DNA from 2 places in the Bacillus sp. Hm123 genome. Region 2 is predicted to be linked to the other one. Evidence: a T-box and tRNA genes for the amino acid it is inferred to sense, from the RefSeq annotation. Region 2 holds a T-box; the other holds one or more tRNA genes.
The links. The T-box of region 2 lies ahead of pheS (phenylalanine--tRNA ligase subunit alpha). A T-box ahead of a tRNA ligase gene usually reads a tRNA of that ligase, here a tRNA-Phe.

Region 1 (3,408 bases), 1.1 Mb from region 2:
AATTCATTAACAAAATAAACGCCAATAATTTGCATAGCAAATAAAATAAGTAGCACATAAATTAATACAAACTTTAATTGTATCGAACGGAAAAAACTCACTTTTTTCATTTATGATTACTCCTGTTCAGGATTACGCAAGTAGTAGCCTACTCCTCTTCTCGTTACAATCCAGGATGGGTGACTCGGATTATCCTCAATTTTTTCACGTAAGCGACGAACGGTTACATCGACCGTGCGAACATCACCATAATAATCATAGCCCCAAACGGTTTGCAACAAATGCTCCCTCGTCATCACTTGACCAATATGTTTTGCTAAATAATGAAGCAATTCAAATTCACGATGAGTCAGCTCAATCGTTTCTCCACGCTTAGATACCATGTAAGCATCAGGCAAAATCGTCAATGTACCTACCGTAATTTCATTCGATTCTTCTTCTTCCTCCACCGGCGCAGGGGCCGCTTGATGACGACGTAAATTCGCCTTCACCCGAGCAATCAATTCTCTTGTACTAAATGGCTTTGTCACATAATCATCCGCACCAAGTTCAAGCCCAAGCACTTTATCAATCTCCGAATCTTTAGCCGTTAGCATGACAATGGGCATTTCATATTTTTTTCTTACTTCACGACACACTTCCATACCATCCCGTCCAGGAAGCATAATATCTAATAGAATCAAGTCCGGCTGCACTTCTTCTACCATCTCAACAGCCCGATCTCCATCGTATGCACAATGAACTTCATAACCTTCTTTTTTTAAGTTAAATTGTAGAATATCTGCAATAGGCCTTTCATCATCTACAACTAATATCTTTTTTTGCATCCTGCTCTCCTCTTTTCTTCAAAAGTCAAAAAATATTTACAATCAAATTGTTTAGTGAAGAGGTTATTCCTTTATTTTATCATAAGAAAACACCGATTTCTTCCACTTTTTATTTACTCTCAATCAAGCAAAAAAAGACTGACTCTAAACAATAATATCTACTATTTAAAAGGAGAAAATCCTTTTCATTGAGATATTCTTATGGCTGTCAGCCCTCTCAAAGCGGTCTTCTCAACATAAATACCGCATCTATTAACTGTATCACGAACAGCAACCTTTTTCATCCTTTAATAGGGAATATGAATATATACCCAAATGTTCCTCTCTTGGATCTTTTTCTTTCACAAAAAAAAACACCGCGAGAGTTATAATCATCGCGATGCTTCTTTGATGGCTCAGGACGGAATCGAACCGCCGACACATGGATTTTCAGTCCATTGCTCTACCAACTGAGCTACTGAGCCAAATCAATATGTATTTAACAAAAAAACTGAGCGGCCAACAAAGAGGTTGCTCTTAGAAGTCATGGCCGACTAATGAAAAAATAGGATTCATTAAGTAAACGATAAAAAGTAAATGATTCATTTATGGCGGTCCGGACGGGACTCGAACCCGCGACCTCCTGCGTGACAGGCAGGCATTCTAACCAACTGAACTACCGGACCATAACTATTGATTACTTTTTTTAAATAAAACTTGGTGACCCGTACGGGATTCGAACCCGTGTTACCGCCGTGAAAGGGCGGTGTCTTAACCGCTTGACCAACGGGCCATTCAATAAGAATGGTGAGCCATGAAGGACTCGAACCTTCGACCCTCTGATTAAAAGTCAGATGCTCTACCAACTGAGCTAATGGCTCGAAACAGTGTTTGTTCTTAGCAACGTTGTTAATGTTATCACAAGGTATTTAAGCTGACAATAGATTTTTAAAAAAAATGTCGAAAAAAATTTGACATTAGAAATAGCGTGAGTTGGACAAATTTTAAAAAGAATGGTATAGCCGTATGACTTAAAAACCAAAGAAACACTTCGTAAAGTTGAAGAACCGAGCGGAACACCGAAGAAACAACCAATACACAAAAGCACCGGCTTCCTCGAAAGGAGAAGCCGGTGCTTTTTATCTTAACCTTGTGCCCAAACACTGCGAACAATGTTCGTTTGATTGCGGTCTGGTCCTACTGAGAATGTAGATAACGGAATGCCTGTTAATTGAGAAACACGCTCTACGTAGTGACGAGCATTAACCGGGAGGTCGCTTAATGTTTTGCAACTAGTGACATCTTCTGTCCAACCTGGAAGCTCTTCATAAATTGGCGTACATTCAGCTAAAATATTTAAGTTTGCTGGATACTCTTCAATCACTTGATCGTTGTAACGGTAAGCGACACAGATTTTCACTGTTTCAATACCTGTCAGTACATCGATTGAGTTAAGAGAAAGATCCGTTAAACCGCTGACGCGACGAGCGTGGCGAACAACGACGCTATCGAACCAACCAACGCGACGTGGACGACCAGTTGTCGTACCGTACTCACGACCTACTTCACGAATTTGCTGACCAATTTCATCATGAAGCTCTGTCGGGAACGGGCCATCTCCTACACGGCTAGTGTATGCTTTCGCTACACCAACAACGCTATTGATCTTTGTTGGGCCTACACCAGAACCAATCGTTACCCCACCTGCTACCGGGTTAGAAGATGTTACGAATGGGTACGTACCTTGGTCAATATCTAACATAACGCCTTGAGCGCCTTCAAATAATACGCGACGACCTTCATCTAATGCATCGTTTAACACAACAGATGTATCGCAAACGTATTGTTTAATTTGTTGACCATACTCATAGTACTCATCAAGAATATCTTCAATCTTGAAGCCTTCTGTTTCATAGAAGCGCTCAAGTAAACGGTTTTTCTCTTCTAAGTTGCGAGTTAATTTCTCTTCAAATGCCTTGCGATCTAAAAGGTCGGCCATGCGGATACCGATACGTGCTGCTTTATCCATGTAAGCTGGTCCGATTCCTTTTTTCGTTGTGCCAATTTTGTTGTCGCCTTTACGTGCTTCTTCTACTTCATCAATTTTTAAATGATAAGGAAGAATTACATGGGCACGGTTACTAATGCGCAAGTTATCTGTTGACACATTTTGATCTTGTAAATACTTTAATTCTTGAATTAATGCTTTAGGATCTACTACCATCCCATTGCCGATCACACAAATTTTCTCTTTATAAAAGATACCTGATGGAATTAAATGCAATTTGTATGTCACGCCGTTAAATTTAATCGTGTGTCCCGCATTATTACCACCTTGGTAACGAGCTACTACTTCTGCGTTTTCTGAAAGGAAGTCAGTGATTTTACCTTTTCCTTCATCGCCCCATTGTGTTCCTACTACTACTACTGACGACATGTATAAGCACCTCCGAAGGGTCCCTAAATTTCTTTGTTATGTCAAGCACTTTTTATTTTAACAGGTTAAAGTAAAAGAAGTCAAACTGAAAATACGAACATTTAGTTATTTTGTTGTAAATTTGTTCGTAAAATAGCAAATACCAGCAGTTTTTACCTTTCACTG
Region 2 (3,408 bases):
TTTTTTAATTTTGAAATTGCCAGGAAGAACAGCGCCTACTTTTGCGACAACGACTTTTTGACCTTTATCCACGTTGGCTGCACCACAAATAATTTGAACCGGCTCTTCCTCACCGACATCGACTAAACATTTATTTAATTTATCAGCATTCGGATGCTGTTCACGCTCAAGCACATGACCGACAACGACATTTTTAATGCCTTCGCCTAAGTGCTCGACTCCTTCTACTTCAATTCCGCTACGGGTAATTTTCTCTGCTAATTCTTTTGCTGGCATTCCGCCAAGATCAACGTACTCGCTTAGCCATTTATATGAAACGAACATTGTTATTTCCCTCCTAATTATTCATGTACCGAAAATTGTTTTAAAAAGCGTAAATCATCTGTATAAAATAGACGAATATCATCAATGCCATATTTCAACATTGCAATTCGTTCCGCTCCCATACCAAACGCAAAGCCTGTATATTTCTTCGAGTCGTAACCGGCCATTTCAAGGACGTTCGGATGTACCATACCTGCTCCTAACACTTCGATCCAACCCGTTTGCTTACAAATGTTACAGCCTTTACCGCCGCACATACAGCTAACATCGACTTCTACTGATGGCTCAGTGAATGGGAAGAAGCTTGGGCGTAGACGGATTTCACGATCTTCACCGAACATTTTTTTCGCAAAAGCTTGAAGCGTGCCTTTTAAATCACCCATACTAATGTTTTCATCAACGACAAGACCTTCAATTTGCATAAATTGATGAGAATGTGTCGCATCGTCATTGTCGCGGCGGAATACTTTTCCTGGACAAATGATCTTTACTGGGCCTTTTTCTGTATTGTTTTCCATCGTGCGTGCTTGCACAGGAGATGTGTGTGTACGAAGTAGAATATCTTCTGTGATATAGAAAGAATCCTGCATATCGCGTGCCGGATGACCTTTCGGAAGGTTCAATGCTTCAAAGTTATAGTAATCCTTTTCCACCTCTGGCCCTTCTGCGACAGCATAGCCCATGCCGATAAATAAATCTTCAATTTCCTCGACTACGCGTGTTAACGGGTGGTGGTTGCCTGTTTTCACTGGACGACCTGGAAGTGTAATGTCGATCGTTTCTTTAGCTAATTGTGCTTGAATCGCTTGTTGCTCTAATGTCGTTTGCTTTGCTTCGATCGCTGAAGCAATCGCTCCGCGCACTTCATTAGCCAGTGCCCCCATCTTCGGACGTTCTTCCGCCGATAATTTTCCCATGCCTTTCAATACTTCTGTCACAGGTCCTTTTTTTCCTAAATAAGCGACACGAACGTCATTCAGCTGTTTTAAATCAGCGGCTGTTTCAATTTGCGCCAGCGCCTCTGTTTGTAATTGCTTTAATTGCTGTTCCACAGTGTAATTCCTCCTTTTTTGTTGGCAAAAAGCGGTTTCGGATCGTAAACACAAAAAAGCCCCGTCTCCCGAAAAGGGACGAGGCTTTGGTCGCGGTACCACCCTTATTAACATGCTTAAATACATGTTCACTTCATTGATGTAACGGTTCTTCACCGGGGCATTTTTACGCTGATGGCGGTCCTAATGCCGGCTCAAGAGGTGAACTTCGCTTACCGTTTCATAAAAGTGCTTCCAGTCTGCGGCACTTTCTCCCTGAAAAAAACTAATATAAACTACTCTTCTCTATCATTGCCTTTTGCCTTATACAATTTGTTCTCATTATAGTACATTTTCACTCAAAAGTTCAAACATTTTTCAATGAATGTTTAAAATGATACAGCAACACACCAGCTGCCACCGCCACGTTCAACGATTCGCTACCGCCGTAGATCGGAATAAATACATTACTTGTCGTCTCGGCTAACAGCGCTTCGTTCACACCGCCACCTTCATTTCCAACAAGAAGAGCGAAGGCATCTTGCACTTCCGCTTCCCGATAATCGACTGCTTGTTGTAAAGACGTACCAAACACCGGAATTTGCTGATTTTTTAATTGTTGAATCGCTTCATCGAGCGGCATTTGAATAAGCGGCAAATGAAAATGACTACCTTGCGCGGCACGAAGCACTTTCGGATTGTACGGATCGGCACAGCCTGTTCCTAAAATCACACCATCTAGCCCCGAGGCATCCGCTGTGCGAATCATCGTCCCGATATTACCTGGATCTTGCACTGCATCAATGAGTAAATACGTACGACCGATGAAAGACTCAGGCAATGGACGTTTGCGACAAACGGCAAACACTCCTTGGTTCGTTTCTGTATCGGCAAGCTCCTTCGTAACCTCCGCTGTCACCATCGTCATTTCAACCCCATCCATATTCCAATGGGCAGGTAAAGAAATATCTTCTGATACAACGACTTCCACAATCTCTTCTTTATGATTTAACGCCTCTTCCACTAAATGAAGACCTTCTAGCAAATATAGTCCTGTTTTTTCTCGCTCTTTTTTCGTTAACAGCTTCTTCCACTGCTTCACTTGAACATTTTTCGTTGATTGAATAAATTTCACTTTTTCCGCTCCTTTAATGCATAGGGATTTTCGTTTCATTATAGCTTATTTTTTTCGCATATTAAATGAAAGCTCAGGAGAAAATAATAAAGACTATGGGAAAAGGAGCGATTTGGATGAACTTTAATTTGCGGCAAGCAGTATTAAATAATGTTACAGGCAGTTCCCAACAACAACTAGAACAAACGATTGTCGATGCGATTCAGCGAAATGAAGAAAAGATGCTTCCGGGTCTTGGCGTATTGTTTGAGGTATTTTGGCAGCACGCTGAAGAACAGGAGAAGCAGCATATGCTACAAACATTAGAGACGGGATTAAAACAATAAAGTGAAACTTCAATCAGTGGGGGGGTTTCTTCATCCCCCACTGATTGTTAGTTGAACCAATCGGGCTTTTACGGGCTGTTGATCTCCTACCTACACGCCTGCGCTTTTTCTGCCCTGTTGAGGTGGGAGTCTTACAGCCCGTTAATGCGGGATAAATTTAGAAAGGGCAGTCAGGTTTCTCCTGATCGCTCTTTTTTTGTGTGTAACGATGAGGAGAATGTGCGATTGATTCAAGATAACTCACCTATACTCGGTGCTTGTTTAAACATAAGATACAGAAAGGTGTTCTTAATGTATACGATGATTAAGTAATACCTTTTATGCACTCGAAAAAGGAGGGGATATTATGGCTTATAAATCAAGGAAGCGTAAAAAAAGATGTTCTAACAGCTGTATTGATAAGATGTGTTTCTACAAACCAAAATATGTAACAATCTCTTGTGGAGATGACCATCATCAGACAAAAGAAAAAAAATGCGGGTGCTCTGACTAATCGCTAGATTGCAAGAAAAGCAAACACTGATCGTCATTTTACCAATAAATATGCGATTGATTCGAGGTATTTATCTATACGCAACGTTTGTTTAAACAT

Region 1: it has a tRNA-Phe gene. The T-box ahead of pheS (phenylalanine--tRNA ligase subunit alpha) is inferred to sense a tRNA for this amino acid. The anticodon was not compared.

What each region holds. Positions count from the first base shown of each region.
Region 1 covers NZ_CM200277.1:3,571,452-3,574,859, forward strand. Annotated here, with positions in the region: gene walK (cell wall metabolism sensor histidine kinase WalK) at 1-110, opposite strand, end outside; gene vicR (cell wall metabolism response regulator VicR) at 117-827, opposite strand; tRNA gene ACSVDJ_RS18570 (tRNA-Phe) at 1,219-1,291, opposite strand; tRNA gene ACSVDJ_RS18575 (tRNA-Asp) at 1,416-1,492, opposite strand; tRNA gene ACSVDJ_RS18580 (tRNA-Glu) at 1,525-1,599, opposite strand; tRNA gene ACSVDJ_RS18585 (tRNA-Lys) at 1,612-1,687, opposite strand; gene ACSVDJ_RS18590 (adenylosuccinate synthase) at 1,951-3,243, opposite strand.
Region 2 covers NZ_CM200277.1:2,512,050-2,515,457, forward strand. Annotated here, with positions in the region: gene pheT (phenylalanine--tRNA ligase subunit beta) at 1-324, opposite strand, end outside; gene pheS (phenylalanine--tRNA ligase subunit alpha) at 342-1,376, opposite strand; T-box leader at 1,448-1,677, opposite strand; gene ACSVDJ_RS13105 (TrmH family RNA methyltransferase) at 1,723-2,490, opposite strand; gene sspI (small acid-soluble spore protein SspI) at 2,607-2,816, shown strand.